Regions from separate parts of the Peribacillus sp. NPDC058002 genome, predicted to be linked through region 2. Evidence: riboswitches for the same ligand, from Rfam matches in the RefSeq annotation. Region 2 holds a riboswitch; each other region holds the start of a gene.
What was found. A riboswitch is a leader RNA that binds a small molecule or an ion and turns the genes downstream of it on or off. The one in region 2 is predicted to bind cobalamin.
Positions count from the first base shown of each region.

Region 1: another riboswitch for cobalamin. It lies ahead of ACFVSH_RS11740 (hypothetical protein); the one in region 2 lies ahead of metE (5-methyltetrahydropteroyltriglutamate--homocysteine S-methyltransferase).
Region 3: another riboswitch for cobalamin. It lies ahead of ACFVSH_RS16805 ((2Fe-2S) ferredoxin domain-containing protein); the one in region 2 lies ahead of metE (5-methyltetrahydropteroyltriglutamate--homocysteine S-methyltransferase).

Region 1 covers NZ_JBHVQU010000051.1:12,524-19,086, forward strand. Annotated here, with positions in the region: gene ACFVSH_RS11735 (ABC transporter substrate-binding protein) at 750-1,700, opposite strand; gene ACFVSH_RS11740 (hypothetical protein) at 1,704-2,249, opposite strand; cobalamin riboswitch at 2,407-2,626, opposite strand; gene ACFVSH_RS11745 (AAA family ATPase) at 2,817-3,773, shown strand; gene ACFVSH_RS11750 (DUF58 domain-containing protein) at 3,773-4,966, shown strand; gene ACFVSH_RS11755 (DUF4129 domain-containing transglutaminase family protein) at 4,963-6,563, shown strand, end outside.
Region 2 covers NZ_JBHVQU010000012.1:37,864-51,727, forward strand. Annotated here, with positions in the region: gene ACFVSH_RS04575 (glutamate synthase-related protein) at 1-2,613, opposite strand, end outside; gene ACFVSH_RS04580 (glutamate-1-semialdehyde 2,1-aminomutase) at 2,943-4,232, opposite strand; gene ACFVSH_RS04585 (hypothetical protein) at 4,376-4,696, opposite strand; gene ACFVSH_RS04590 (ABC transporter ATP-binding protein) at 4,847-5,854, shown strand; gene ACFVSH_RS04595 (ABC transporter permease) at 5,903-6,694, shown strand; gene ACFVSH_RS04600 (ABC transporter permease) at 6,699-7,484, shown strand; gene ACFVSH_RS04605 (acyl-CoA thioesterase) at 7,526-7,999, opposite strand; gene metE (5-methyltetrahydropteroyltriglutamate--homocysteine S-methyltransferase) at 7,999-10,305, opposite strand; cobalamin riboswitch at 10,450-10,642, opposite strand; gene ACFVSH_RS04615 (ion channel) at 10,883-11,302, shown strand; gene bcp (thioredoxin-dependent thiol peroxidase) at 11,365-11,835, shown strand; gene ACFVSH_RS04625 (aminopeptidase) at 11,847-12,956, shown strand; gene ACFVSH_RS04630 (D-2-hydroxyacid dehydrogenase) at 13,108-13,864, shown strand, end outside.
Region 3 covers NZ_JBHVQU010000104.1:643-13,042, reverse strand. Annotated here, with positions in the region: gene ACFVSH_RS16835 (alanine/glycine:cation symporter family protein) at 1-747, shown strand, start outside; gene ACFVSH_RS16830 (YozQ family protein) at 917-1,135, shown strand; gene ACFVSH_RS16825 (energy-coupling factor ABC transporter ATP-binding protein) at 1,239-2,084, opposite strand; gene cbiQ (cobalt ECF transporter T component CbiQ) at 2,103-2,879, opposite strand; gene ACFVSH_RS16815 (energy-coupling factor ABC transporter substrate-binding protein) at 2,866-3,177, opposite strand; gene ACFVSH_RS16810 (energy-coupling factor ABC transporter permease) at 3,179-3,922, opposite strand; cobalamin riboswitch at 4,096-4,289, opposite strand; cobalamin riboswitch at 4,491-4,681, shown strand; gene ACFVSH_RS16805 ((2Fe-2S) ferredoxin domain-containing protein) at 4,832-5,200, shown strand; gene cobJ (precorrin-3B C(17)-methyltransferase) at 5,215-6,852, shown strand; gene ACFVSH_RS16795 (sirohydrochlorin chelatase) at 6,871-7,761, shown strand; gene cobK (precorrin-6A reductase) at 7,758-8,528, shown strand; gene ACFVSH_RS16785 (precorrin-8X methylmutase) at 8,541-9,188, shown strand; gene ACFVSH_RS16780 (cobalt-precorrin-5B (C(1))-methyltransferase) at 9,193-10,305, shown strand; gene cbiE (precorrin-6y C5,15-methyltransferase (decarboxylating) subunit CbiE) at 10,289-11,503, shown strand; partial or broken gene cobI (precorrin-2 C(20)-methyltransferase) at 11,496-12,203, shown strand; gene cobM (precorrin-4 C(11)-methyltransferase) at 12,200-12,400, shown strand, end outside.

The DNA.
Region 1 (6,563 bases), on a different contig from region 2:
CGGCTGCGAAGATTAAAATGAAAAATTTTTTATACATGATCAGTACCTCTTATATCTTATGAGTGGATTGCATTCATTTTAGCATAAACAAGACAGAAAGGAGGTCTCCTTAAAATGTACTGATCGGTGGGGCGTGGCTTCATTGCCTTGATGATCGGTGCAGAAAATTATGAAAAGGTGGACCATTTATTGGAGTTTGCCTGCCGTTTTTTTATGGCTTTTGGACGTTGATTTCCGCTCAAGAAACTCGCTTTCCGCGGGTGGTCAGGGAGCCTCCTCGGCTTGCGCCTGCTGGGTCTCACTAGACCCGCATTTCTAAGCAGGAGTCCCGTACCTTTCTCTTCAATCGACTTTGTTATAACAATTAGATAGTAACCATACCTGAGGACTGGCGGGCATATGTGTCAGATGCATATCATCTGCGCAGTCATCATGGTGTAAAAAATAGATATCCGAAATACAAAAAACGATTTGGCATGTATTCGCAGATGCAAATGAAAAGTAAGGTATTCGTTGGACTACATTAAGGGGACTCAAAAATAGTCGATACAGACGATGCTCATTTCGCTTTTAATAATTAAAAGAAGATGGCCAATAGGGCATGGCTTAACATAGTCGATCGTAGAGCCTATTTCTCTTAAACCTGGCCAAAATTGTGTTTCAAAAAGGGGTTCGGAATTTTTTAATTCCGAACCCCTTTTGTCTACAAACTTAGATGCGCCGATTAATTGGCGTATCCTCCTATCGTGTTATTTGAACAAGTCAGGATAAACAGTCTTTGCTGCGAGTTCAACAGCTTCCCCGACCCTTGGTCCAGGACGTGACATGATATTTTCATCAAGTAAATGGACATCATCGTTCTTCACCGCATCGATATCTTCCCAGCCCTTACGCGATTTAATTTCACCAACAGCATCATCTGCATACGTGGCGGTGGTGATGATGGATTCAGGGTTCCTTTTGACGATTTCTTCATCAGATACTTTAACCCAGCCTTTTTGGTCATCAAAGATGTTTTTTATGCCGGCAGTGTCCATGATTTCATTTTGGAAGGTCTCCGATCCTGTTGTATAGATTTCCGGAGCAGGGCTAATCTCAAAGTATGTTTGCTCCTTTTCATCTAAGGTTTTCACTTTTTCTTCGACATTTGTAATTTGGGATTTGATATCTTTCACTAATTCATTCCCTTTTTCGGCGACACCCATCACTTTAGCAATCTGCCCGATATCACCATATACATCATCGAAATTTGCCGCAGATTTAATGATGAATACAGGGATACCGGCATCTTCAAGTGGTTTCAGTGCCGTTTCATCCCCAATGGTATAAGCAATGATGGCATCAGGTTTCAAGGCAATGATTTTTTCTGCATTAATGTTAACGGAGTCTGAAACATGTTCGATATCCTTCGCTTCCTCTGGATAATTATCGAAGTCTGTCACGCCAACGACTTTATCACCCTGTTCAAGGGCAAATAAGATTTCCGTATTGCTTGGCTGAAGTGAAACGACCTTTTCCGGGATTTTCTCGAATTTTATTTTCTTACCAGTATCATCCGTAACGGTATAATCCTTGATTTCTTCGACCTTTTTACTATCTTTATTATCCTTTGAGGATTGATCATTGTTCACTCCGCATCCGGTGAGGAATAGCGTAAGCATCAGCATGGAAATCCAACTGAATCGTAGGGTTCTCTTCATTATTTATTCCTCCGTTTTCTTTTTCATTGGTTTGGTTGGGTATGATTTACTTATAAAAGGAATCTCCTCGATCCCCTGTTGCTTATTGACGTAGACTGCCATCACGAATAATACATTTGCAAGCAAGTGAGCGTAATCAAAAAGAATTCCTGGAATTTTCTTTTCTAGACTTACCTTGTGTAAAGCTCGCACGGACTTTTTGGCCTCACTGCGGCAAGTATGCAAAGTACATGCAGCGGTTGATCCTTGTGGAAGGACGAATGTTTCGATTCGATCCCTCACTTCAGCGACATACCGGTCGTAGATTGCACTTAAACGGTCGAGATCATCGCCGGTAATGGCTAAATTCCCACGGACTGAGCCGTTTAAATGGTAAACCATGGGCAATAATTCCATTAAGTCACGGTATACATCGGGGACGTCCTCAGTAAGCGAGGCGGCCAAGCCGATCTGTGTCGTCAATGAGTCTGTGCGGATTTCAAAATCGACGGTCGATACGGACTCACGCATGTATGGGTAGCATAAAAAACGAAAGTCTTTCTTTGCCATAAATCTTCCTCCTTTTACGTATTGGGTGAATGACCTCCGTATTGCTTTTCCCAGCAAGACAAATAGCCGACCAAGAGTTTTGGTCGGCTTCGGGCATCTATGTATCTGTAGTAGAAAAAGATGGGAGGGCCGTACAATCTCCTATCTTCCGAAGAGCATAATACGATGAAAAAAGGCAGGTCTCCTGGCTCGTGCGTCATTTTACTCTAAGAACCTTCCCATTTGGGTTAAATGGCCGGTAATCGGCGAGCGATTACAACCTCAAATAGTGGTAAACATCTTATTTCATTAGCACTTACAGTTGCGGAAACAGCTTCGGTTTTAAACCGAATTCCCTATTAAGCTGACAATGCAGCACCTTTTTCTGCAAGATTCATATTCACTTAGCAACAGTTTACCATACCTTTTTTCAATAGACTGCATTAATATTTTTGGACAAATTCGTTTATGGTTTACCGAATATCTAGTAAACTTACAATGTAAGGTTTAATTGGAGCTTAATGTAAAATTTTGATATAGAAAAAGGTATGAAATCATGGTGATACTGTGAATCCCGGGAGGTAGAGAATGATTTATAAGCAGGTCAATCAAAAACTGGAAATGGTTCTGGGGAACATCGAAAAGGTGATTATCGGAAAACGGGATATAGCAGAACTAAGTATCGTGGCACTCCTTTCCGGTGGACATGTTTTATTGGAGGATGTTCCGGGCGTAGGGAAGACAGTCATGGTAAGGGCACTGGCAAAATCTATAGGTGCAAGCTTTAAGAGAATTCAATTCACACCTGATTTACTTCCTTCTGATGTTACTGGTGTTTCGATCTTCAATCCTAAGGAACAAGAATTCATTTTTAGGCCAGGTCCGATAATGGGACATATTATTTTAGCCGATGAAATTAACCGGACCTCGCCGAAAACTCAGTCTGCATTACTTGAAGCCATGGAAGAGGCAAGTGTGACGATTGATGGTGTCACAAGGAGATTGGAGAAGCCGTTCTTCGTAATGGCGACACAAAATCCGATCGAATACGAGGGGACGTATCCGCTTCCGGAGGCTCAATTGGATAGATTCCTATTAAAAATGAAAATGGGCTATCCGGGTGTGGAAGAAGAGATAGAGGTTCTTAATAGAGCTCAATACACGGTACCGCTTGATGAGCTGGAAGCCGTCATCACCTTGGATGAATTGATAGAATTACAGGCTGAGGTAAAAGCTGTGATAGTGGATGACACAATAAAACGATATATTGTTGAATTGGCGAATCGAACACGTACGCATGAAGGGGTCTATTTAGGTGTAAGCCCGCGTGGATCGATAGCCTTGATGAAGGCAGCCCAGGCTTACGCGCGGGTCCAGGGCAGGGACTATGTTCTGCCGGACGATGTTCAATATTTGGTGCCATTCGTATTTTCCCACCGGCTTATTTTGAAACCTGAAGCGAAGTATGAGGGCTTCGATGCTGGAATGGTGATACATGAAGTTGTGGCGACAACACAGGTGCCTGTAAAGCGGGCTATGACCTAATGCGCAAATTCATCAACATTTTAAGGGGAAATATGAGTGTGGTCGGACTTGTATTACTCTTGACGGTTTCCTTTTGCTATGCAATGTTTCAAGGTGGTTTTGTCAGTTGGTTCATTTTTTATTCATTTTTGCCGTTTTCTGTGTACGCTTTGATTCTGCTGTTTTATCCGCTGCATGATTTGATCGTTGAGAGAAAGATCAATAAAAGGGAATGCCAGGCCGGCGAATCTGTTGAAATAGCATTGACGTTTACCCGTAAAAACCGGCTGCCCCTACTATTTATGGTGGTAGAGGAGGAATTGCCTCAGCGTCTGGAAGATAGGGGATTTCAAAGGAAAATCATTATCTTTCCGGGATTCAGGCGTACCTTCTGCATGTCATATACCTTGGAAGACATGGAGCGTGGAGAGCATTCGTTTCAATCGATCCGCTTTTGGGTTGGGGATTTTTTCGGGTTAGTCGAAAAGGAAGCGATATATAGTTCACCTCTGAAAATAACTGTTTTTCCTCGTTATCATGAGCTTGCCTACAGTGATCTTGATCGAGTGTTCAATCAGGGGGCAGTGGTTTCAACAAAGAAAACACAACGGGAACATTCAGTGGTATCCGGAGTAAGGGAATATCATCCAGGCGATCAGTTGTCATGGATTAATTGGAAGGCGACGGCCAGAACGAGTGAAATCATGACGAAGGAATTCGAAGTGCAGAAAAACCGGGATGTATTCATCATGCTTGATGAAAAGCCGTCGGATTTATTCGAAGAATCCATTGTGATGGCTGCTTCCGTTGCTCACGCCATGTTAAAGAAAGGCATGGAAATTGGGTATGTGAGTATGGGGTCGAGGATGATCATACCGGCAGCAGCGGGCAATTACCAGAAACGAAGGATTTTTTACAGACTTGTTAAAGAAGAGCCGAGTGCAGTAAACGCATTGAATGAAAATGTCAGGAAGGGAATTCTTCCGGCAAACGCTGCTGTGATATTCATCGTTTCAGACTTAACTTTAGAAAAGGTGGACATATTGAGTGCTTTCCAACCTAATCAGGGATTAATGTTATGTGTTAAGAAACAGGCAAATCTTACTGATGAGGAAAGGTTGTCAAGTTCTGCAGCTGTTTCGAGGGGGATGAAGGTTAGCTTTTTTGAACAGGGCCAACTAAAGTTTGATAGATCAGAGGTGATGGCAAAGTGAATGTCACCACCGAAAAGTTGGAAAGGTTCATGCATGTCTTGATGTATGTATTTGGTCTGTTGTTGATTACTGAATGGTTAAGGCCTGTCGATAAACTCACCGATACAGGTAATATCATCATTTTTATTTTATTTTTGCTCTATTCCCTGCTGCTGCATTATTTCCGCCTACATTGGTCAATCCGAGTTATTCTCAATAGTGCTTATATAATGATTTCATTACAGTTCCTCCATTCAATAGACGCTTTATTTCAATTGTCATGGCTGAAAGGGTTTCTAGCGGATTTTAAGGGCAATCTTGGTTTTATATATGATGGGAATTGGGAGTTGATCACAAATCCATTTCGAACGATGTTATTTTTTGTCCTTCTTTGGCTTGTAACATACTTGATCCATTACTGGGTGATGGTGAGGCAAAGCATCTTTTTCTTTTTTATGTTAACGGTGATTTTTATATCTGTACTTGATACATTCACTCCTTATGCGGGGGATATGGCAATGATTAGAATAATCATCATCGGCTTCTTGATGCTAGGCCTGCTGTCCCTGCTGCGTCTGACGATACAGGAGAGGATCAAGTTTCAGATGGCTTCCATCAATAAGTGGATCTTGATGCTGACCGGCATGATATTGGTAAGTGTCCTTGTTGGTTTCGCTGCCCCGAAGCTCTCTCCGCAGTGGCCGGACCCGGTGCCTTATATTACTTCTTATTCTGATAAAGCGGGGAAAGAAGAAGGAGGTTCGAAGCGTAAAAGTGTGGGATATGATGAAGACGATTCGGAGCTTGGCGGTTCGATAGAGCCGGATAGTTCCATCGTTTTTTATAATAATGCTCCTGCAGGACATTACTGGAAAGTCGAGAACAAGGATATTTATACCGGCAAAGGGTGGGATTCCATACTGGAAACGGACTTTCACACTTTTTCCAACGGACAGGATATGGCATCTTTAGGTCTTCACGACGTTACTGAAGTGGTGAGGACAGAAGGAATGACGGCAAATGTGTCCATGATGGAATCATATTCCCATATCCTTCATCCGCAATCCGGGTATTTAAAAAAGATTGAGGCCAAAAACGGGAAGGATTTCAAATATTATCAGGGAATGGACAAAGTTATTTCCGAACAGGATACTGGCGAACGACTTTCCCTGAAAGAGTATGAGCTTAGCTATGATATGCAGAGTTTTGATATAGCTGAGTTAAGGAAGGTAACGGATCCCGACGGGTCGATGGATTTAATAATGGAAAAAAACACTCAGCTTCCAGAGGGATTGCCAAACCGGATATATGAATTGGCATCCCGGCTTATAAGGAATGAAACGAATTGGTACGATAAAGCAAAAGCTATTGAGGATTATTTTGACGGACCTGAATTCAGTTATTCTAAGGACGATATTCCCTATCCGGAGAGCAATCAAGATTATGTCGATCAATTTTTATTCGAGACACAGATAGGGTATTGTGATAATTTTTCAAGTGCAATGGTCGTTTTACTAAGAGCCGCCAATATGCCTGTAAGGTGGGTAAAGGGTTATACGGAAGGGGAAAAATCAATCCTTGATGGCGAGTCCGTATATAAGGTGACCAATAATAATGC
Region 2 (13,864 bases):
ACCATTCATGCTGATCATGCCTAACCTCTCGGCAGCTTCCGCATAGGCACGGAAGGCAATCTCATTTTGTGATCCAAAGGACATGGATGCTATGACGAACGGCAATTCCTGTTCGCCGACCGAAAGACTGACTTCTTCAGAAGGGATGGAAACATCTGAAGTTTTTAATGATGTCAAGTGGCGGATCGTCGTAGGATTGGATTCTTCCTGTTCGGTGATCTTCTCGCGATAAGCATCATACTCCCCGGTTGAAGCAACTTCCCCGATAGACTTCCAAATCCTGGGGAACAGATGGAAGGTCTTACCCATACGTTCTTTTTCATTGGCGTAATCTTCCGCCCGCTGAATGGCATCTGCCTTGATTTTATCAAAATTATAGTCCAGATCATTCGATCCGAAGAAGTTAGCCACATTTAAATATTCCGCGATTTCCTCATGTAAACCGATGCTTGAGAAAAGTCTTCCATAGCCGCGCAGCTCATGAATGCCAATGGTGGAGATGACTTTCTCAAGCCCTTTCGTCAAGGAGTTATATAGATTGGTAACCCCCTTGATGTCATCTGAAGATAAAGAAAGGAACATATAATAGGGGCTGATTAAGTTGGCCCCTAGACCATAAGAAACGATGATATCATGCAGTGACCTTAACGATGCTGAACGTAAAAGGATGGAACAATCACGGCGCTTGCCTGTGCGGACCAATGCTTGGTCGACGGCTGAAGTGACAAGGTGGGGATCAAGCCAAAGGTTGCCGTTTTGATGGGCAAGGGCATCATCCAGAACAAGCAGCGTTTTTCCTTCATCCACTGCATTGACACTTTCATCCGTTATCCTGGTCAAGGCATCTTTGATGTTTTCATCCTCTTTGAACGTGCTTGAAATGAAGTGCACGAGTTTTTGATCTTGGTAATATTTAATGAACTGATCATAGCTTGGCTGCGATACGATTGACGAGCACTCATAACCCGTTGACCCTTCAATCAATAAAGGAGTCAGCAGCTCCGTGACATTTCCTGCCTTATTCGCTTCGAATAGGGAAGGACGTTTTCCGATGATGGTTCTTGTTGAGAAGTGCTCGGTTTCCCGGTCACGGTCGATCGCTGGGTTAGTTACAACGGCCACACTTTCCTTGATGAAATCAGCGATGTTGGTCCTTTGGGGATTAAGTGCTGCCAGTGGCGCATCGTGACCAAGTGAACGAATGGGCTCAGCGCCTTTTTCGGCCATCTGTTCCACTAATTGTACATGCTCCCTTTCCCACCCAAAGGCTTTATATTGACCATTATGAATGGCTTGCGTGTTTGTCATGGAGGTAACCTTTTCAAAAACTTGGGACTGTAAGCGGACTCGGTCATTGGAAAGGACAAAACGATCATTGAAGAGTTCAAATACTTTATCCTGGTAATCCTTGTATGTGTACAATTCAATACGGTCGCCGTTCCATTTCAAACCGATTTTTTCCCCAGGACCCATCGGTTTCGGATCTCCGGTATATTCACTGGAAGGGATGATTCCCGGTTCGGAAGTGAACATATAGGATGATTCCGTTTCTATATTCCATAGTGGGCGCAAGCCTAAAGAGTCGACAGAGAACACGGCTTCATCGCCGAAACGGGAGATGATGCCTGCCGGACCTTGTGCAAAATGACCCCATGCTTCCCTTAAATACGTATATAAGTCTTGTAAATGCTCTGGATACTCCTTGATTTCGTTGATGATTGGCGGGAACATAAGATCGACAGCTTCAAATAAAGAGTAGCCATGACGGCAGATGAAAGTCTCGATCGTCTTGTTTAAATCCTGTGAGTCGCTTCCATCTTTAGCGATGGGAACTCCAATCATTTTCGCTTCATCACGCAATTTGGCGATGGTATTGATTTCGCCATTATGACCAAGTACACTGAAAGGCTGGACCCGGAAGAAGCTTGAGAGGGTATTAGTTGAAAAACGATTATGTCCCAGTGTCATGGTGGAGGCAGCCAAAGGGTCAGCAAGATCAAGATAATAGGCAGGGAGCGTATCCCCCGCGCCCATCACTTTGTATACCGCATGATGCTGGCTTAAAGATGCAACATGGATGAAATCACTTTTTTCGATGTCGGAAGTCAGCTCAAAAAGAACATTTGAAAGCTCCTGGTCATTATTGATGGTGGAGGTACAGGCAAATTGCCAGAACACTGGGTCTTCTTGAATGGCAATCGGTCCCAATGCCTCGGAACGGTAGGCTTTATCCGTTTCGAATATCAATGAGAGACCATGCTGGAGCAGTTTCTCCTTGACTTCGATTTTTAAGTCGTTAGCTTCTGTTTTTTTGCTTAAAAATAAGTGGGCGACTATGAAGGAATCTTGATCGACGATGCTTGAATCGACATTTACCGCTTCAAGCTTCTTTTTCCAAAGAGCCCGGGGAATATCGATATGGATGCCGGCGCCATCGCCCTCACCATTGATGAAGCCACAGCGATGGTTCATTTTAACCAGGGCGTCGATACAGGCAAAGATGTTTTCGTTAGTAGGGATTTTCTTTTTTTCGATGCAGGAAACGATACCGCAGGCATCATGTTCTTCCTTGTGAAATTCCTTGAATGTAGCAGGTGTCCATTGTTGGGCCATAAATGTGGCATGAATAAGGTTACCCTTATTCTCTGCCTTTCACCTCCTGTAGCATGTGTTTAGTGGGGGAAATATTAGTAAACCCGAACAATAGTCCAAGTTTTGATAGATTGAAAGAAAGTGTATAAATGTATCCATATCATATCATTTAAATATTCAGAAATCAATTTTTTATACAATGGGATGGATGCTGTGATTGATGGGATTTAGGTGGAAAGTGGCCTAAAATGCCAATATTAAAGATTTATTACATGGAAATAAGAAACCCCCAAGATAGATGTACATCCTGAGGGTGTATAAAAAATGAATAATTATGCTGATTCGATTTATTATATTAGGTTTTTGAATGCATGTTCAACCGCTTTTAGAGTATAAGCGATATCGTCATCCGTGTGAGCAATTGTCAAGAACCAGGCTTCGTATTTTGACGGTGCCAAATTGATTCCCTGGTTGAGCATGAGTTTGAAGAACTTAGCGAACATTTCGCCATCCGTATTTTCCGCCTGCTCATAGTTTTCAATTTTTTCTGTCGTGAAATAAATCGTCAGCGCTCCTTTAAGGCGGTTGATGGTGATCGGTACATTATATTGGCGAGCCGCTTTCAGGATGCCTTCTTCAAGGATTTTCCCCAGCCGGTCAAGCTCGTCATACAGCCCGTCTTCTTTAAGCACTTCTAAGCAAGCGATCCCGGAAAGCATGGAAGCTGGATTTCCTGCCATTGTACCCGCTTGATAGGCTGGTCCCAGCGGGGCGACAGAATCCATGATTTCTTTTTTACCGCCATAGGCTCCAATAGGAAGCCCGCCCCCGATGATTTTTCCGAGCGCGGTCAAATCGGGTTGAATTCCCAAGTAGTCCTGTGCCCCTCCATACATGAAGCGGAATGCTGTGATGACCTCGTCGAAAATTACGAGTGATCCGGCTTCGTGAGATAATGAAATGACTTCTTCCAAGAAGCCAGGGCTTGGTTCCACGATTCCGAAGTTGCCGACGATCGGTTCAACCAGAACGCCAGCAATTTCATTGCCCCATTTATCCAGTGCTTCTTTAAATGACTTGATATCATTGAAAGGTACCGTGATGACTTCTTGTGCGATGCTTTTTGGAACGCCGGCAGAGTCCGGTGTACCTAAAGTGGACGGGCCGGAACCTGCAGCGACGAGAACAAGGTCGGAGTGTCCGTGGTAACAGCCTGCAAACTTGATGATCTTATCCCGTCCTGTGTAAGCGCGGGCAACGCGGATGGTGGACATGACGGACTCGGTTCCTGAATTGGTGAAGCGGACTTTATCCATGGATGGTATGGCTTCTTTCAACATTTTGGCAAACTTGACTTCATGTTTTGTCGGAGTGCCGTATAAAACGCCCGTTTCTGCAGCTTTAACGATAGCCTCCGTAATATGTGGATGCGCATGACCTGTGATGATCGGGCCATATGCAGCTAAATAATCGATATATTTATTGCCGTCAACATCCCAGAAATAAGCACCCTTGGCATGATCCATCGCAACAGGTGAACCGCCTCCTACAGCTTTGTAAGAACGGGATGGACTGTTAACCCCGCCAACGATATGTTCCAATGCCTCTTTATGTAAAAGCTCCGAATTACTAAAATCCAATCTTAAAACCTCCTAAAAAATATAAACATATTTCCTCTTAATCATAGCACTTTTCCGTCCGTAAATCTGGGTCGAAGGCTAGGAAATGTGATTCGTCCCCTCATGGAAGCACTGCACCCCTAGAACATCAGGATTCAGGGACTTCATTTTGTTTGCGAAATGGGGGAGGATCCTAAAAATCCGGTTATGAAAGTAAGGATGGCCAAGATGGTTTCTGGGTTTTCGATGTCGAATGATTGACGGTTCATTTCGCCCTGGGCGTGGTAATAGATTAGTTGGCCGGTCCCTTTCTCTTCATTAATGCAAAGATGGAAACTGATGGGGGTGCTTTCAATCGACCCGCTGGAATCCCTTTGGATGACCTGGCATAATAATTCCCCGTACTCATCTTCATAAAGGAAGTCATATCGAAGGTCGAAAACGACCTTTTCAATTTGTGATAGTAATAATTTTTTGATATTCATAGCATACTCGTCTCCTTTATATATGTGTCTGATACAACGATCTTTTCGCCCTGAAAATGGTATTGGGCATCCAAGCATTTTTATTGTCTAAAAAGGGTAGGTTGGATAAACTAATTCATTAGGACAAGAGATTACGGAGGATGTAACAGGATGAGTGATGCAATTCAAGTGAAACAGCTTCGGAAGGAATTTAAGTCGGCATCAAGCCGTACAGGGTTAAAGGGGGCCTTCCGGGATTTACTTACCAGAAATTATAAAATCGTCCCTGCCGTCAATGATATCAATTTTACTGTAAAAAAGGGTGAGATGGTAGCTTATATCGGGGAAAATGGTGCAGGGAAATCGACCACGATCAAAATGCTGACAGGTATTTTGGAACCGACAGCAGGTGAAATCACGGTCAATGGAATGAATCCACATAAAGAAAGGGAAAAGTTCACTCAGACAATCGGAGTCGTATTCGGTCAGCGCTCACAGCTTTGGTGGGATATTGCAGTTCAAGAATCCTTTAGGCTGCTAAAAAAGGTCTATAAGGTAACGGATGAACAATATAACGATCATATGGAACATGTCATCAAGACGCTCGATATCGGACCTTTGCTGGACAAGCCAGTGCGTAAGCTCTCACTTGGTCAGCGAATGCGCTGCGAGCTTGCGGCAGCATTGATCCACAATCCGCCTTTGCTGTTCTTGGATGAGCCGACGATTGGACTTGATGTACTCGTGAAAATGAAGATTCGTGAGTTCCTGAAAGAAATAAATGAGAAATATAATACGACGATCCTTTTGACAACCCATGATTTAGGTGACATTGAAGCATTATGTGAGCGCGTAATCATGCTTGATGAAGGACAGATCATTTATGATGGGGAATTACAGAGTTTGAAAGATAACTGGGCTGAGGAAAAACAGATCCATTTTCAATTCATCGAGCCGATCGCATTGAAGGAATTGCAATCATTGGCGCTCCCATTTACTGCTAACTGGGTTTATGATGAGAAAGATCAAACATACATTGCCTTATTGAAAGAAGAAAATGATCATATTTCACAGCTTGTTTCGGCTGTTGTATCTCATTTTAAAATAAAGGACATCAAAATCCATGAAACGTCCATTGAAGAGATTGTTCGCAACATTTACGAAGAAGGCACTGTCTGACTCTCTTATCATTAAGAAACAACGTGTCTATCAAGAAGGGGGAGGGCCATGGGAAAGTATCTTGCAATGATCCGCATGCGTTTTTTGATGATGCTTGCGTATCGAACGGATTATTATACCGGCATTTTAATTTATAGCATCAATATCGGTGCCTATTATTTCTTATGGAATGCGATATATGGAGAGAAAAGCTCCATCGAAGGACTATCAAGTATGCAGATGACAACCTATGTCGCGGTTGCATGGATGGCGCGCGCTTTTTATTTCAATAATATTGACCGCGAAATCGCCACTGAAATTAAAGACGGCAAGGTAGCCATTGAAATGATCCGGCCGTATAACTATTTAGGCATGAAAACGATGCAAGGACTTGGGGAAGGGATATTCCGTTTCTTCTTCTTCTCGATTCCAGGAATGCTGCTGGTAGCTTTCATTTTTCCTATCGAATTGCCGCACGAGCCGGCTACATGGGGGATGTTCGGCATTTCCTTGCTGTTCAGTTTCATCATCAATACACAAATTAACTTATTGACGGGAATCACTACCTTTTTCTTATATAATAATGCCGGATTGATCCGGGCTAAAAGGGTTATCATTGATTTATTTTCCGGTCTGCTGCTGCCCATCAGTTTCTATCCGGTATGGGCGCAGGAAGTGATGAAATATCTACCCTTTCAAGGGATCAGCTATGTACCAAGCATGATTTTTACGAACGGGTACAGTTCAGGCGAAATTGCCATGGCGCTTTTACAACAGTTAATTTGGTGCATCATTCTCATAATACCGATTCAGCTTTTATGGATAGTCGCAAAAAAACAGCTGATTATTCAAGGAGGTTGACGGGATGTTTTATGTATCGATGTTTTTTCAATATGTGAGTCAATATATGAAAACCAGATTGCAATATAGAGCCGATTTCTTCATGGAAATCCTATCTGACCTGCTGAATCAGGTCGTGAATCTGGTATTTATCTTAGTCGTTTTTGGGCATACCCAATTTTTAAACGGCTGGAGCCGTGAAGAAATCATATTCATTTATGGATTCTTCCTCATCCCGTTTGCCCTTTTTTCTGCCTTTTTCAACATCTGGGATTTTAATGACCGCTATATCGTCAAAGGTGAAATGGATCGGATATTAACAAGGCCGATACATAGCCTCTTTCAAGTTATTTTAGAAAGAATCGAGCTAGAAGCGTTATTTGGTGTTGTGACCGGTTTGATCATTATATTCTATTCGGGGATTTCATTGGATCTTCAGCTTGCGTGGTATGACCCGATTCTTTTCATCATTTTTGCAATAGGAGGGGCCCTTGCTTATGCAGCCATATTCGTTGCGATAGCTAGTATCGGGTTCTGGTCGGATGCGAAAACATCCATCATGCCAATGATGTACAATATCGGGAACTACGGGCGCTATCCAGTTGATATTTATAATAAGGTCATCCGTTTTGTCCTTACGTGGGTGCTGCCATTCGCGTTTGTTGGTGTCTATCCGGCATCTTATTTCCTAAGAAAAGAAGAGTGGTATGCATATGCATTTGCCACACCTGTAATCGGGGTCGCCTTTTTCGTGATATCCGTTTTCATATGGAATCAGGGAGTGAAGAGGTACCGCGGGGCAGGGAACTAAAAAAACCCCTTCAACAGCATTCATGTTGAAGGGGTTTTTGTTTAGTTCCTTTTTTTCTTTCTTTCAATATATCTTGCTTGTGCTTCAACATATTGCTGCTTTTCCTCTTCCGTTTCCGGAATGACCTGAGGTACTTTTGTCGGCTTACCGTCTTCATCAATGGCCAGCATCGTTAAAAAAGCGCGTGCTGTAAGCTGTTTTTCACCTGTTAATAGGTTCTCACGCTCCACTTTCACGAATACCTCCATTGATGTGCGATGAGCACAGGTGACATAAGCTTCAAGGTTGATCGCATCCCCTGTCTTGATGGGGGCCAAAAAATCAAAAGAGTCGCTTGAAGCAGTCACAACGGGTTTTCGACAATGGCGCATAGCTGAAATGCAGGCTATTTTATCAACATAGGCCATTACTTTTCCGCCAAAGATGGTATTGTGATGATTTGTATCCGGTGGAAAAACAAGGTCGGTTAAAAAAGTCCGTGATTGCTGTGTTGGATGGGCCACATTCTTTTCCATCATAGGCCTGTTGGTTTGGCCAAAAGGTTTTCACGGACGATTCTTGCTGCTTCGACCATGTTTTTCAGGGAAGCGACGGTTTCCGGGATACCCCTTGTTTTCAGGCCGCAGTCGGGATTGATCCAAAACTGGTCTTTATCCAATACCTTGATGCCCCGTTCAATCATATCGACCATTTCTTCCACTGCCGGCACACGCGGGCTGTGAATATCATACACACCCAGGCCAATGCCTTTTTCATATGTTTTTTCCTCGAATGCGGAAGCAAGCTCCCCATGACTACGAGATGTTTCGATGGAAATTACATCGGCATCGAGGGAGGAGATGACATCCATGAAACTGTTGAAGTCGCAATAGCACATATGCGTATGGATTTGGGTTGTTTCCTCCACGCTTGATGTGGATATCAAGAATGAATTTACAGCCCAGTTCAAATACTCGTCGCGATCGCTTTTTTTCAATGGCAGACCTTCTCTAAGTGCAGGCTCATCAACCTGAATCATTTTAATTCCAGCAGATTCCAATGCAATGACTTCCTTTTCCAAAGCGAGCGCCAGCTGATAACAAACATTCTCCCTGGAAATATCATCACGGACAAATGACCAATTCAAAATCGTAACAGGACCTGTAAGCATTCCTTTTACCGTCTTCTTCGTCAGTGATTGTGCGTAAACACTTTCCTTGACTGTCATCGGTTCGATGAAATGGATGTCGCCATAGATGACTGGTGGTTTTACGCAGCGGGATCCATAGGATTGGACCCAACCCTTTTCCAGAAAGATGAATCCGCCCAACTTATGGCCGAAGTATTCAACCATATCCGTCCGTTCGAATTCCCCGTGAACGAGAACATCCAAACCGATTTCTTCTTGGATTTCGATCCATTTGCCGATTTCTTCGTTAACGAATGTTTCATATTGCTGAGCGGTCCAATCTCCTTTTTTGAATTTCCCGCGTGCTTGTTTAACTTCAAGTGTCTGCGGAAAGCTACCGATCGTAGTCGAAGGAAGGAAAGGCAATTTGAAAAATTCCTGTTGTTTTTGGTAACGCTCTTTAAATGGAATTTGACGGCCGGCAGTCCTGGTTTTAACCTTTTCGACTTTCGATCGTACAGCCCCATGATTCCGTGCATTTGAACTTGCTAACGTTTGAACCGTAATTTTATTGGCATCGACTTTTTCGGCGATTGCTTCAAAGCCTTGATTATTCCCTTTGACCAAGAGTGTGATTTCCTCAAGTTTCTCGTCAGCGAAAGCAAGGGCCTGTTTCACTTCTTTTGAAAGGGCGGATTCATTACGAACGGTCACTGGGACATGAAGCAGGGAACAAGAGGGCTGAAGCCAGATTTGGTCTTCGGCTACCTTTTTCTTAAGAGTCTCGATCAATTGAATTTTTTTCGATAAATCAGATAGCCAAATGTTTTTTCCGTCAATCACACCTGCAGCAAGTACTTTGTCCTTCGGGAAGCCGAATGCTTCAAGATTACTTAGATTCCTCCCTTTATCATGTACAAAATCAAGACCGATTCCTTGGACTTTTAATTCGATGACTTCTTGGTAGTGTTCCACGGCATCAAAGTATGTTTGTAGCATGATGTTCAGGTTCGGTGCTGCTTCATTCAGCTTTTCATAGAGGTAAGTAACAGTTTGCATATCATCTTTGGAAATGGATGAAACAAGAGCAGGTTCATCCATTTGTACCCATTTCACTCCTTCTTGCTCCAACTCCCGCAGGATTTGCGTGTATAGGGGAAGGAAGCTCAGGATGATGCCAGGGATCTCTTGTTTATTGAAGCCTTTGGAAAGGGAGATGAAGGTATAAGGTCCGATCAATACGGGCTTCGTTTCAATCCCTAGCTTTTCCTTGGCTTCCCGGTATGCTGCAAGTGGTTTATTTTCTGTTAAAGTCAGCTGTGGCAGTTTTAATTCAGGGACAATATAGTGATAGTTCGTATTGAACCATTTCGTCATTTCGGAAGCGACTTCATTATTGTTTCCGCGAGCCATTGAATAATATACGGAAAGAGGAACTCTACCGCCTTCATAGGCTGAATAACGTTCAGGAACAAGACCGAACATGACGGACATGTCGAGCATTTGATCATAGAAAGTGAAGTCGTTGACAGGAATGATATCAATGCCCCGTTGCTTCTGTTTTTGTAAGTTGCCTAAACGGATTGCTTTTAGTTGTGCCGTAAATTCCGCTTCATCGATTTTACCTGACCAGTAAGCTTCCAATGTACGTTTCCATTCACGATCTTCCCCGATTCGAGGGTAACCCAAACTACTGCTTTTCAAAATTCCCATCCTCCCAATTCATATTATTGAACAATAAAAAAAGCATCCCTAACCGTCAAAAGAGAAAGTTAGAAATGCTTAAAATAAGAGGCATTCAGAATGCCCCTTACAATTATAAGGTCCCTAACACCTCCCTATCTCCCGTAGGTTAAAACAGTGTTGTTGAAATAGGCAGGTCTCCTGACTTAGGGATTATCATTAGCGGCGGGCCTTCCCGATCCGTTGATCAGTGGCATATTGGATGGCGCTAACACTCCCATTACAGTGGCGGGACCGTGCCGGAATTACACCGGACTTCCCTTTTAATCCTAATTAATAATTAGGAACCTATTTCCACATATGAAATTTTACAAAACCTGCCTTTATAAACTGTTTACAAGTCTAAAATTTTTAAAATAAAAACTATTATAAAAATTTAGACAATCTTAACATATCCGACCAAAAGGGTCAACATGAGATTCGGGAAAAGAATCCGTTTTTTTGAGTGTGTGGGTGATGAGGATAAGGTCTGTTCCTAAAAAAGAATATATTGTTTGGACAGGGAGTATGTATAGAGGGAGTGGCGTATTGAAATGGGGCGTTGGGGATGACTTTCTACATCTTGATTGCAGGAATCATTTTTTGCATGGTGATGAGCATTCGTACGTTATTTCTTGTTGAGTCGGGAGGAAAGAAGTTTTCTCTGGAGGATATGCTGTGGCTTGGCAATTTATATGCGACGATATTGGTTGGGTTCGCACTGATTTATTTATTATACGAGCTTCAGAATCATTCGGTGATTCTTGATATGGGCAATCGGCTGGATGGCACTTTCTATGAACAGTTGAAGACTTCCTTTTACTTTAGTGCGATGACGATGTTTTCTGTAGGGTATGGAGATATAGCCCCGATTGGCATGGGCAGGATGATAGCTACCATTCAGGCTTTCATCGGGTATACACTACCGGCAGCGTTCGTGATTCGGACAGTTATCGATCTGGAACAGAATGATAGGAGGAATAAATGAAAGTTGTGTTTCTTTCGATTATTGGGTACTCTTACCATAATGAAGGAAATGGAGGGTTCAATATGACTGTTAAAATTGGAGCAAAAGCACCTGATTTCAAACTCCCTGCAAACAATGGTGAAATGGTTTCCCTATCGGATTTTAAGGGGAAAAACATTGTTTTATATTTTTATCCAAAAGACATGACGCCAGGTTGCACGACGGAGGCCTGTGATTTCCGGGACCATAATGAGCAATTCGAGGAATTGGACGCGGTCATCATTGGTATCAGCCCAGATCCAGCGGCACGTCATGAAAAGTTCATCGAAAAGCATGGATTGCCTTTTCTGCTGCTGGCTGACGAAAATCATGAAGCGGCTGAATCATTTGATGTTTGGCAATTGAAAAAGAACTTTGGCAAGGAGTATATGGGCATTGAACGTTCAACTTTCCTGATAGATAAGGCTGGTAAGATAGTCAAAGAATGGCGTAAAGTAAAAGTCAAAGGCCACGTCGAAGAAGCTCTTGAAACTCTTCGTGACCTCGAAAAATAAGGGACAGGCAGATGAAGGATGAGCGAATAACGAAGCTTGCAGCCAGGCTGATTCATCATTCGATACAAATACAGCCAAAAGAGAGAATCCTCATACGGGGGCATATTAACACGAAACCATTATTGAAAGAGCTGATTGATGAAATTTACAGAGTGGGTGCTTATCCATATGTAGAACTCGAAGACGATGAGATAAGCCGCCACCTGTTACAAGGGAATGTGAAGGAACAACTTGACACATCTTCGCAATGGGCTCTGAAGAAATATACAGATATCGATGCAGTCATCATCATCACTGGGGAAGAAAACGAAGTGGAAATGACTGATGTTCCCATCGAGAGGCACCGTCTTCAGGGGGAGGCCATGAATTCCCCCACTCTTTTCTATGTAAACAACCGACGTTGGGTCTTACTTAATTATCCCACCAACGCATCAGCGCAAAAAGCCGGCATGCCCTTCAACACGTACCAAAACTTTCTGTTGAACGTCTGCACCATGGATTACGGGAAAATGGAGGCGGCCTTGAAACCATTAAAACAATTGATGGAACGGACTGACAAAGTCAGGATCGTTTCACCAGGAACAGATTTGACCTTTTCCATTAAAGGTATGCCGGCCATCATATGTGCCGGAAAAAAGAATTTACCGGATGGGGAAGTGTTTACGGCACCTATAAAAGATAGTCTCAATGGAAGGATATCCTTTAACACACCCACAACCTATGAAGGAATCACCTTTAGTGACATAGAATTAAACTTTGAAAAGGGAAAAATCATTAAAGCAACTTCCAATCGTGACTCAGAAATGAACCAAATTCTGAATATTGATGAAGGGTCCCGGTTTATAGGGGAGTTCGCAATTGGAATCAATCCATATATATTGGAACCTATGGACGATATATTGTTCGATGAGAAAATAAGCGGGAGTCTGCACTTGGCTATTGGGCTCTCCTATGAAGAAGCGGATAATGGAAATCGTTCATCGATACATTGGGATATGGTCTTGATCCAGCGTCCGGAATATGGGGGCGGTGACATCTATTTTGACGACGTTCCGATCAGAAGGGATGGCGATTTCATTTTGCCGGAATTACATGCATTAAACCCAAATTGTTTAAAATAAAGCCTTTTTTAATAAGGGTAAGGCTTTTGTCCAACTCAAAAAGGGGACACCTGAATATGCTTTATTAAGGGAATACCTCCTCAGAGAAAGTTGCGCGGGACACATAGAGCCCGTGTTTTTTTTTTATGTTAATTAAAAGGGAGAGATAAACATGTTAATACTTTCGACTGTCATTCCGAATGAAGGCATCCAAACGAAGATGATGGAAGCTTTTCCAGATTTGAACTTAATTTATCAAAAAGGATGGACGGATGGGCCGCTTCGTGAAGCGGAAATCCTAATTACATATGGTGAAGACTTAACTGAAGAAATCATTGGGAAAGCGGCGAACTTGAAATGGATCATGGTCATGAGTGCAGGGATGGAATTAATGCCATTTAAAGCCATTGAGGAACGTGGCATTCTGGTGACAAACGCAAGAGGCATTCATAAAATCCCGATGGCCGAGTATACGATAGGGATGCTTTTGCAATATGAAAAGAAATTGAAAATGCTTATCAAGAATGAAAAGGAAGAATTGTGGGATAGAAAGATTGAAGTAGGGGAATTGAATGGCAAGACTATGCTCGTTATTGGTGCCGGTGCAATTGGAGGGGAGGTGGCTCGTCTTGGGAAAGCCTTTGGGATGACGACGATGGGAGTGAACCGGAGCGGGAAGCCAGTGGAATCCATCGATCACCTTTATACTCTGGATAATTTATTGGAAGCCATAGCGGGAGCCGATTATATCGTATCCGTCCTGCCAAGTACGGATGAAACGAAGGGCCTTCTGGAAAAAGAGCACTTTAAAGCAATGAAAGAATCTGCAGTTTTCGTGAATATTGGCCGCGGAGACCTGATTAACGATGAAGTGATGATCGAAGCCCTGGACGCCGGGGAGTTCTCTCATGCCATCTTGGATGTATTTG
Region 3 (12,400 bases), on a different contig from region 2:
AATATTACCGAGTTACCGGGTGTTTTTGTTCTGATCTTTGAAAGTGCATTTAATGGCATCAAAGAAGTGGCTGGTGGAGTACTGGGAGCAGCCATGATGCAGGGAATCAAGCGCGGCCTATTTTCAAATGAAGCCGGGATGGGTAGTGCACCTAATGCTGGCGCGACGGCAGATGTCAGTCATCCCGTCAAGCAAGGGCTCATTCAGTCACTGGGTGTTTTTGTCGATACGCTCATCATTTGCAGTTCAACTGCCTTCATCATTTTGTTTTCAGGTCTTTATACATCGAAGGAAACGGATGGAATCGTCCTTACCCAGAATGCCCTTGGAACGGCATTGGGATCTTGGGCGGGTATTTTCCTTGCCATCATTGTACTGTTATTCGCTTTTAGCTCCATTGTGGGCAACTATTATTATGGAGAGTCGAACATTGGCTTCATCAATGAAAATAAGGTTTGGTTAAACATCTATCGCATCGCAGTCGTAGGGATGGTGATATTCGGTTCTCTAGCCTCACTGGATTTTGTTTGGGGATTGGCTGACTTGCTGATGGCCCTTATGGCCATTATCAACCTAATCGCCATAGCGTTACTAGGGAAGATTGCATTTGCTGCATTGGCGGATTATCAAAAGCAAAAGAAAAGTGGGAAAAATCCTGTCTTCCATGTGAACAATATTAAAGGCTTGAAGAATGTGGAATGTTGGGGTGACCCATCCGATAATGTGGATGTGAAGAAGGAAGCCTAAGCTCTCAATAAGCTTACATGTAGAGCCCTTGAAAGGGGATTTTACTTGTAAGCTTTTTTTGCCTTTTTTTATCATTATTGAATATTGCTTCAGTTTTTACACAAAATACCTTTGTCTTAATACAGCTGTCAATGGATGATTGGACAATTTAAAACTAGGAGTGAAAAAAATGGATAGCAAGCAATCAAAAAATGAATCTTCAGAAATTGCCGGAAGAATATATGATGTTAGTGATTATAAACGGGAAGATCATTTATCTTCTGGACTGGCTACAACCCACGAACAAGTTTCGGATACTTATGCGGAAGGGGAGGTAAAAGCAGTCGTTGATGATGTGAACGGAAGAGATATTGAGCTTGCAAAAGAAAGAACCGAGGAAGAAAAGTAATAAATAATAAGATTTTTGGTTTTTAGGAACAAAAATGATCGCCTGCTATTTTAAAGACCCCCTAGCTTTTGGAAAGAGGAAACAATAGCTAGGGGATGCTTAATTAATAAATCCTTTCAGTCTCCAACATTTGAAGCAATTCTTCCTTCGTTCTTGGGAAAAGGTCCCGTACTAAAGGTTCCCTTGATTGAAGAAGGGCTTGAAACATTTCAAAAACCCACGGCTTCTCCAGATGTGCCTGCAGCAAAACGTCTTCATCATGGAAAACGGATACGGGATCCCCTTGGTATATGACCATACCATCGTTCATGACAACGACTTCATCAGCCCATTGATATGCTAAATTAACATCATGAGTTGATAGGATTATCGTTCTGTGATGGTGGTGGATACTGTCCAGCAGAGCCATGATCTGTCTTGAGAAATAAGGATCCAATCCAGCTGTAGGCTCATCCAAGAGCCAGACATCAGGTTCCATGGCGAGTACCCCTGCAATGGCGACACGTTTTTTTTGCCCAAGGCTCAAAAAATGGGTGGGTCTGTCTTTCAGTTCCGTTATTTCCGTTTCAGCCATCGCCCAATTTACTTTCTCCTGGACTGCATTTCTATCCCATCCTAAATTCATCGGTCCAAACGATATATCCTGTTGTACATTAGCGGAAAAGAGCTGCGAGTCGGGATCTTGAAAAACAATCCCCACTTGCTTTCGTAATGATAATAATGCTTTACGGTCATATTTCATTTTCTTGCCCTTAAATCTGATCTTTCCTGCCGTAGGTTGTAAAAGACCATTTAAATGGAGGAATAAAGTCGATTTGCCGGCACCATTATTGCCTAATAATGCTATCTTTTTACCGTGTTGGATCGTTAGCGAAAGATCGTTTAAAGCAAACGTTCCATCCGCGAATTGATGGGTGAGGCCTTCTATATGAAAAATATGCTCGTCCATTCTTGGGTTGCCTCCAATTTACAAATATCCATTAATAAAGATTAAGCTTCCTAGTATTACAATCGCGATCAGCCAATTGCGTGAGGAGTAAGTGTAAGTATCCTCGATATAGGAAAGGTTCTCCTGATAGCCTCTTGCGTTCATTGCCATCGTCAAATGTCCAGAGCGCTGCAATACTCCTAAAAATAATGATGAGGTTAGTAATCCGAGAGAGCGAATGCCTTTCCTTAACGAACCATACCCCAGCCGTGAAGCTTGTGATTGGTGAATGGCCAAAGCTGTTTCTAAAAAAATAAAGATGAAGCGATAGGTCAATTCTATTAAATCGACCAATAAGGAAGGCACTTTAAGTTTTCGCATCACCGATAGAATGACGGTAATGGGTGTAGTTAAGGTGAGAAAATATAAACAGCTGATGCTGCCTATTACGACAGTGATCAAATTGATCACTGTTCCTATGCTGTCATCGCTGATGAATATTTGCCAGTTCCCGACCTTCCAGGACCACCATATATTCGAAAACGAAGTAAATTTGCTTGTAAAAGAAAAAAGGATGGTAATGGTTCCTGATAGTATAAAAAATCCCGGTAATAGAAGTAATTTAAAATAATAAGAAACCGGGATTTTTGCCGCAAAAATGATTAAAGCGCTCATCACCGTAAAAGTGATGAGTGAAACGGTCATATCCCTTACCGTTAACGAAAATAGCAAAAGGGAGATTGCAAAAACCATCTTTTCTAACGGATGTACATCCTTTAGCCCATTGAAATAGGCATATTTATCAATGAGTAACATGCTTCGATTTTCCGGGAATTTCCTGTTTGGTTTGCTTATTCCTTTGTTTCGTTACACCTATGAAATAACCAATGAAACCGGCTCCGATTGCAGCTTGCAGCGCAAATAATAAACTTTCGGTTTCCGCACCTGGCGGCTCCCAAATACTGTTGAACCATGGCTTGTATTCCGGCTGGATTTTAGTGATGGCTTCTTCAGCTTCTCCATCGGCACCGCCAAATTCCGTTCCTTGTTGCGTGATTAACGGTATGGTAGCAAGAACGACCACCAGGAAAAGCAGCAGTAAACTTTTTTTCATGTTAACGGGCCTCCTTAGATAAAACTCGCAGCAACTTCAATTCGCCTAGATTGTATTTTTTTAAGAAATTCATCACGACGACTGTCAGTAGCCCCTCACTGATTGCCAAGGGAATTTGGGTCAGGGCAAAAATCCCTGCAAATTTACTGAAAGAGGCCATGAATCCTCCTACCTCGGATGGAAAAGCAAGAGCAAGTTGAATGGAAGTTACTACATAGGTTCCCAAATCTCCAAAAGCAGCAGCCAAGAACACGGCAAGTGAAAAGGACCAACCCAATTTAGTTGCGCCCTTGAAGACGAAGTAAGCAATGAGCGGTCCGCAAACGGCCATGGAAAATGCATTGGCCCCTAATGTCGTCAATCCTCCGTGAGCCAGTAAAACGGCTTGAAATAATAGAACGATGGAGCCAACGACACTCATGGCCAATGGACCGAATAAAATGGAGCCCAAACCAACTCCGGTAGGGTGTGAAGAACTTCCCGTAACAGAAGGAATCTTTAGGGCGGATAAAATGAATACAAATGCACCCGATAGGCCAAGCATCATTTTTGTTTCTGGGTTTTCCCTTACTTTGGTTCTAATGGACCGGTAACCCAGGATTAAAAATGGAAGCGTCACGGCCCACCAGAATATAGCCCATTCAATGGGTAAAAAGCCCTCCATGATATGCATGGCCATTGCCCGTTTTGGGACGAAAAGCAGTAAAATGACAAAATAAATGGTCTTCCAATTGGTTCTTTTCATTCTTTCTCCTTTCAAAACTTTTAATTTTTCTGAACAATCTTGAGAAGAAAGGCGGCCCAACATAAAAAGCACTTCTCTCAAAGGAAAGAAGTGCGTAATGAACAGGAATTTTGCAGCATAAACCAACCATGGGCCTTTCTGCCTGATCCGCACACCCATCCTCGTAGGTTGAAACAGTTTCACGCTTCATGGCAGGTCTCCTGGCTTTGGTTCATCATCCCATTACATCCTTCCCATCTCATTTGACAGTGGAATTGTTAAAGTAATAGGACTCCCCTTTACAGTGGCGGGACCGCTCCGGATTTTCACCGGCTTCCCTTTTAAGCTGAATTCCGAAAAATTCAACACCATAAAACTTATGTAATTATTTAGAAAATTCTCGTATAGTGTACCATAAAGAAATAATTCCAGCTATACTATCTTTTTTTTTTGACTAAGTTTGTTGCAAGGAAAGGCTTGTTGACAGGATATACACTATTAAACTTTTCTAAACAGTCGGAATAAACTATTGAATTTTGATAAAGTTGTTATATGATAGATAAAGTTAGTTAGAAATGTATAATAAAACCAAATATTTCATTTTAAAAGTGCCCTTGTGTGAATATGCAAGGGATAATAGGGAAATCGGTGAAAGTCCGATGCAGCCCCCGCTACTGTAAACGCTGATGAAATTGTCGATAGCCACTGGCATTGTTGCCGGGAAGGGACAAGGTAAAATGAAGCGTAAGCCAGGAAACCTGCTTTTAAAATTGCATGATACTTTTCGGAGGGAAAGGTAGAAGGACTATGACGATTTCGGGAGATTGGGCATTCTTGCCTGGGGCTCCTCATCCATATAGTTTTTTTAAACCTTGACTCTTATGTTAAGGTTTTTTATTTTGCCTTTTCCCTGAACGCAGGAGGAAGAAGATGACTACTTGGAACTTAATGGGTACAAATACACATCTGTTGATTTGTAATGGAAGCAGCTGTATGAAAAAGGGCGGGGAAGAAGTAACCCAGGCGATTCGCGATGAAATTACTTCCAAAGGACTGGACATGAAAATCCATACAACGAGGACACGGTGTAACGGAAGATGTAAGGATGCCTGCGTTGTGATTGCCTATCCTCAAGGAAACTGGTATCGAGTGGAGACGCCTGATTTCGGCCGCCAAATTGTCAGCCATATCGATGATGGGGAGTTTGTTCCACAAATGATCTACCAATTCAATGATGGGGAAATGGCACCCAATCCAAATTTTCCTGCTCATACGGGTATTTCAAAGAACAAAGCGTAAAAGGAGATGTCTTAATGAGTACAAACGGTAAATTATTCGTCGTGGGCTTTGGACCAGGGAATTTTGAACACATTACCAAACGTGCTGTCGAAGCCCTTCAAGAAAGTGACTACATCATTGGTTATAAAACTTATGTTGAACTCATTCAGGGACTGCTTACAGATCAAACGATTATTAGTACGGGGATGACTGAAGAGGTATCGCGTGCTCAGGAAGCAGTGAAACAAGCGGAGCTGGGTAAGAAAGTTGCGGTAATCTCCAGCGGGGATGCTGGGGTTTACGGGATGGCTGGGTTGGTTTATGAAGTATTGATTGAAAAAGGCTGGAAAGAAGAAACTGGAGTGGGCATTGAAGTCATTCCTGGCATTTCTGCAATCAACTCTTGTGCATCTTTACTTGGGGCACCAGTCATGCACGATTCGTGTACAATCAGCCTCAGTGATCATCTAACTCCTTGGGAACTGATCGCTAAAAGGGTTGAAGCAGCTGCAATGGCAGACTTTGTCATTGCCCTGTATAATCCGCGCAGCGGCAGGCGGACGAGGCAAATTGTTGAAACACAGAAGATTCTCCTTCGCTACCGTTCACCCGATACACCTGTCGGGTTGGTGAAAAGTGCCTATCGCGATAGGCAAGATATTGTCATAACCAATTTAAAAGAGATGTTGAACCACGATATTGGAATGTTGACCACTGTCATTATTGGTAATTCCTCCACCTTTTTATATGATGACAAAATCATTACACCAAGAGGCTATCAGAGGAAATATACTTTGAATTCGGAAAAGCAACCATTGAAGCCGCATCAGCGTCTGCAAAAAGAAGCGGAACCGTGGGCATTAGATCAAGAAGCCTTCACCGAATCCTCTGGAGGAGTTGGATTACTTACAAAAGCACCTGAAAAGAAGCCAGCTTCCTTTGAAATGGCAATGGAAGCACTGTCAAGAGTCAAAGGTCAAACCGTTCAGCAATCCATTGAGCCGATTGTTCAGCAAAAAATGGAGTCGGTATTCGAACTTGCCGTTAGTCCAGGTGTGGCGAATAAACAATTCACTCCCAAACAAATGATGACACTTGCGGAAGTTGTCGGGGAAAAGGGCACGATGGAATACACGCCAAATCATAAAATCGTATTAAAGATACCGACAATGGATCCGGAAGTCATTACGGGGAAATTGCAGTCAGCAAACTTTCTATTATCACCGATTGGAGATGTACTGACATTAAAAGCATGTGATTTCTGTGATGGCGAAAAAACCGAATCCATTCCTTATGCGGATGAAATACATCGGGTGCTTGGCGGAATGAAAATGCCAAAGGAACTAAACATCGGTTTTAATGGGTGTGGGATGGCTTGTTATAGAGCTGTGATGGATGATATCGGGATTGTCTTCCGAAAAGGGAAGTTTGACTTATTTCTTGGAGCTAAACCGGTTGGAAGAACAGCCCATCCAGGTCAGCCTGTTGCAGAAGGCATTGAACCGGAACAGCTTGTTGAACTGATTACGGACATTGTCGCGGAGTATAAGCAAAATGCCCATCCAAATGAGCGGCTTTTTAAATACTTCAAACGTTCGAAAAAGATACAGAATTTTTCTTATCAGGACATCGCTCCCAAAATAAACATAGAGCCTGCGCCTTGTGAAGACTAATCAAGAGGGGGAAAGTAAATGAAAGCAGTTTTGTTCGTAGGACACGGAAGCCGTTTGGCTTCGGGAAACGAAGAAGTCCTTCAATTTATTGAAAATATGGTTCCGGCATTGGATGGGCGCTTCCTTGTTGAAACGTGCTTCTTGGAATTTGCGGCACCGAATATATCCAAAGGCATTGATAATTGTGTAAAACGAGGGGCTTCTGAAGTTATCGTCATACCAATCATTTTGTTGCATGCAGGACATTCGAAATTACATATCCCAGCTGAAATAGAGGATGGGAAAACAAAGTATCCAGAAGTGAAATTCACATATGGCCAAACGATAGGGGTCCACCATGATATATTGACAATCCTGACAGACCGTCTTGAGGAAGCGGGATTCGATACAGCTTCTGAACAGGCAGAGACAGCAATATTGCTGATTGGCCGAGGTGGCAGTGATCCTGATGCAAATAGTGATATATATAAAATTTCACGATTATTATGGGAAAAATTGAACGTAAAATGGGTCGAAGCAGCTTTCATGGGTGTAACGGACCCGCACGTTGACGAAGGTATTGAACGATGCATCCGCTTAGGGGCAAAAAAAGTAGTGATGCTGCCATATTTCCTGTTCACAGGTGTGTTGATGGAAAGAATGGAGGATATGCTGAAAGGCTATCAAGAGCAATATCAAGATCAAGAATTCATTTTGGCTAAGTATTTTGGATATCATCCAACATTACAGAACATTCTGCAAGAACGTGTAATTGAAGCTAGTGAGGGCAGATCAAGCGGGGCACGTGATTTGGAAAACTATCGTAAACATGTCGAGGAATATGGACATGCCCACCATCATCACCATCATGACCACGATCACGACCATCATCACGATCACGTTGGGCAAGTGGTGGGGACGTCAAAATGATTTTGTTTTTGGCGGGTACAAGTGATGCAAGGGAATTAGCGATTGAGATGCAGCAGGTGGGATTCAAGGTTTTGGCAACTGTTGTAACCGGGTCGGCAGCTAAAAGTTTGCAAGATGCAGGCATAACCACCCGGATTGGCCGATTAACTGCAGAGGATATGACATCTTTAATCTCGGAAAAAGGTCTCCAGGCAGTAGTTGATGCAAGTCACCCATTTGCCGAAGAAGCATCCAAGAACGCCCTTAACGGAGCAAAGGCAGCAAATGTCCCTTATATTCGTTATGAGCGTGAAAGTCAACGGTTTCAGAATGATAAATTGATAGTTGTCCGTGATTATGAGGAAGCTGCTAAGCTTGCTGCTGTGAGACGGGGAGTCATCATGCTTACGACAGGAAGTAAAACCCTGGCGGTGTTCGCAAAAGAATTGGTAGGGCTAGAGAATACAAGAGTCATAGCGAGAATGCTGCCACGCATGGATAATATGGAAAAATGTGCTCAGCTGGGCATTGAGCAAAAAAATATCGTTGCGATTCAAGGGCCATTTTCCAAAGAATTAAATAAAGCTCTATATGAACAGTATGGGGTCACATTGATGATTACGAAAGAAAGTGGCAAGGTCGGTGCGGTTGATGAGAAATTGGAAGCAGCGTTGGAATGTGGAATAGAGACGATCATGATATCGCGACCGGATGTTGACTATCAAAATGTTCATTCCAGTTTTGATCATGTCATCGCCGAGTTGAATAAACAACTAAATGAAAAATAGGAGGAATGCAAGATGGATTTTAAAACGGATTTTAAACCACTAACGGTAGACCCAGACAAAATATATGATTATAGCTTCTCAATCATTGCTGAAGAAATGGGCAATCATGATTTTTCTGAAGATGAATGGAAGATCGTCCGCCGGGTCATTCATGCTTCAGCGGATTTTGAATTGGGAAGAAGTGTCATCATCCATCCAAATGCCATTCAAGCTGGTGTGGAAGCCATTCGCAAAGGTAGACATGTCATTGCGGATGTGCAAATGATCGAGAGCGGTACAGGCAAAAAAAGATTTCAAAAACACGGCGGGGACGTTCATTGCTATATTTCAGATCCGGATGTGATGGTCGAAGCAAAACGTTTGAATACGACAAGGGCGATCATTTCGATGCAAAAAGCCGTTAAGGAAAATGAAGGGGGCATTTATGCCATTGGCAATGCACCTACAGCTTTACTTGAGCTCATTCGCCTTATTAAAGAAGGGATTGCAAAACCGGACTTAATCATTGGAATGCCTGTTGGGTTTGTTTCTGCAGCGGAATCTAAAGAGGAACTCGCTAAGATCACGGAGGCTCCATTCATTACGAATATTGGCCGAAAAGGTGGAAGTACTGTCACTGTTGCTGCATTGAACGCGATTTCCCTTTTAGCTGATAGTTAAAATCATGGAAAAGAAAGTAAAAAAAGACCCCTCACAAATGCGTCATGGGTATACGACAGGGGCATGTTCGACTGCCGTGACTAAAGCGGCATTGACTGCATTGATCACGGGGGATGCACTTGAGGAAGCGACGATTTCCTTGCCCATCGGGCGAGATGCCACTTTCACTATTGAGAAATATGCTATTTCGGAAAATGCGGTTAGTGCTGAAACGATCAAAGATGCCGGAGATGATCCCGATGCTACCCATCTGGCACATATTATCTCTACGGTCAGCTGGTCGGAGGCACCTGGGATTATCCTGGATGGAGGGATAGGTGTGGGGCGTGTGACCAAACCCGGGCTTCCTGTCCCTGTAGGAGAAGCGGCCATTAATCCTGTACCGCGCAAAATGATTTTAACCACTGTGGAACAAACATTGGAAGAATTTAAGATCAATAGAGGAGTGAAAGTCGTCATCTCCGTGCCAGCAGGTGAAGAAATAGCGAAAAAAACATTAAATGGCCGCTTGGGGATTGTGGGGGGCATTTCCATTTTAGGAACAAGGGGCACTGTCGTCCCTTTTTCCAGTTCAGCCTATATGGCAAGCATCGTCCAGGCTATAAGTGTCGCCAAAGCGAGTGGCTGTGAGCATCTTGTCTTAACTACTGGCGGGCGCAGTGAAAAGTATGCGATGGGCCTTATCCAGGATTTGCCTGAGGAAGCCTTTATTGAAATGGGTGACTTTGTGGGCTTCTCACTTAAGCAATGTAAGAGACAGGGAATTAAAAAGGTATCATTGGTCGGCATGATGGGGAAATTCTCCAAAGTGGCCCAAGGTGTGATGATGGTGCATTCAAAAAGTGCCCCGGTCGACTTCGGTTTTCTATCGGAAATAGCCCAAAGCGTCGGAGCTGAAGATGATCTTGTTCTTGAAATCAAGAATGCAAACACGGCGTCCCAAGTCGGGGACATGATGTCAGCGATAAATAATGTTGATTTTTTTAATAAACTATGTGAATCCTGCTGTCACTCTGCCATAAAGCAAGTGAAGGGCGGAATTGAAATGGAAACGGCGATTTATTCGTTGAAGGGACAATTACTGGGAAGGGCTGTTGGAATTGAGTCAATCGATTAAATTAATCGGGATAGGGGATAACGGTCAGGAGAGCTTGCTGCCCCAATATGCCCAATGGATAGAAGAAAGTGAAGTGCTGGTCGGAGGTGAACGGGTCTTATCGTTTTTTCCGAACTATTCTGGCAAGAAGATTGTCATAAAGGGCGGTTTGAAAAAGGTGGTGGAACAACTGCGGGATGAAACTCATCCAACAGTTGTCTTAGCTTCCGGTGACCCATTGTTTTATGGGATGGGAGGCTATCTTTCAAGCAAAATCAACATAGAGGTTTACCCATATTTCAGTTCAATTCAGCTTGCTTTTGCAAAAATGGGTGAAAGCTGGCAAGATGCCTTCCTAGTCAGTGTTCATGGCCGCAGTATGAAAGGTCTGGCCCAAAGGATAGATGGGAAAGCGAAAGTAGCTTTGCTTACTGACATCGAAAATAGTCCCAATCAACTTGCTAAATATCTCATTTCATTCGGAATGACTGAATACCGGGCATTTGTGGCTGAAAATCTTCAAGGAGAAACCGAAGACTCTGGCTGGTATGAACTTGAAGAAATGGCGGAGCGGGAATTCTCGCCGTTGAATGTCGTCATTTTGAAAAGAAAATCAGAAGGTCCAAGCTGGTCCTTGGGGATAGAAGATGAAGAATTTTCGCAGCGGAAACCCGACAAAGGCCTCATAACCAAAAAGGAAATTCGGGTATTAAGCCTGCAAGCGTTGAAACTCAGGAAAAACAGCACCGTTTGGGATGTTGGGACGTGTACGGGCTCAATGGCAATTGAAGCGGCCAAGCTTGCATCCGAAGGCCAAATTTTCGCAATTGAAAAAAATGAGCCTGATTTAGAAAACTGTTATCAAAACCAGCGTAAATTCCGTACAGATATAACGGCCATTCATGGAAAAGCTCCGCAAGGACTGGAAACTTTTCCGGATCCTGATGCGATCTTCATTGGCGGGACCGGCGGCGAAATGGCAGATCTCATCCATACATGCTGCAAACGATTGAAAGAAGGCGGCAGAATCGTTCTGAATGCTGCGACGATTGAGAATCTTTACAGGGCTAATGAGGCATTTGCTGAAGCTGGTTTTCACACTTCCATCATGCATGCCCAAATCTCCAGAAGTAAGCCAATATTGGGAATGAACAGATTTGTTCCGCTTAATCCTGTGTATATCATTACTGCACAACGAAAGGAAGACATGAATGAGTAATCTTGGTACATTATTTGGCCTTGGCGTGGGCCCGGGCGATCCAGAGCTTATTACAGTAAAGGCATTTCGCGTGATTCAGGAATCTCCGGTCATTGCGTATCCAAAAAAAAGAAAAGGGAGTAAAAGCTACGCCCATCGCATTGTTGAAGTTTACATTCGTCCTGAAGAGAAGGATATGCTGGGGCTGGTTTTTCCGATGACGAAAGATCAAGCGATTTTGGATCGGGAATGGAAGGGAACGGTCGAAAAAGTTTGGCAAAAATTAAATGAAGGTAAAGATGTTGCTTTCGTTACGGAAGGCGATCCGCTTTTATATAGTACGTTCATACATATGATGTAATTGATGCAGGAGTTGCATCCCGAAGTCGAAATCAAGACAGTCCCGGGCATTTCTTCTTTTAATGGGTCAGCGTCAAGACTGGGCATCGCTTTGGCTGATGGTGATGACCATGTGGCGATAGTTCCTGCAAGGGATGACTATGAAGCGATGAAGAAGGCGATCGAAGATCATGATGCCGTGGTGTTCATAAAAGTGGCAAAGGTCATCGATTTAATGATTACCGTTTTAAAAGATTTGGACCTGCTTGAAAAGGCCTCGGTCGTAACCAAAGTCACTTCCGATGAAGAAGTGATTTGGAAAGTAAGTGAATTGGAAGGACTTGAACTAGAATACTTAACATTGATGGTGGTGAGAAAATGAAGATATATATTGTAGGTGCTGGCCCGGGTGACCCGGATTTGATAACTGTAAAAGGATTGAACATTCTCCAAACGGCTGATGTGATTTTATATACGGATTCATTAGTGAATGAAGAATTGATTGCTAAGGCAAAACCCGATGCCGAGGTGCTAAAAACGGCAGGTATGCATTTGGAGGAAATTGTTGGCATCATGGTT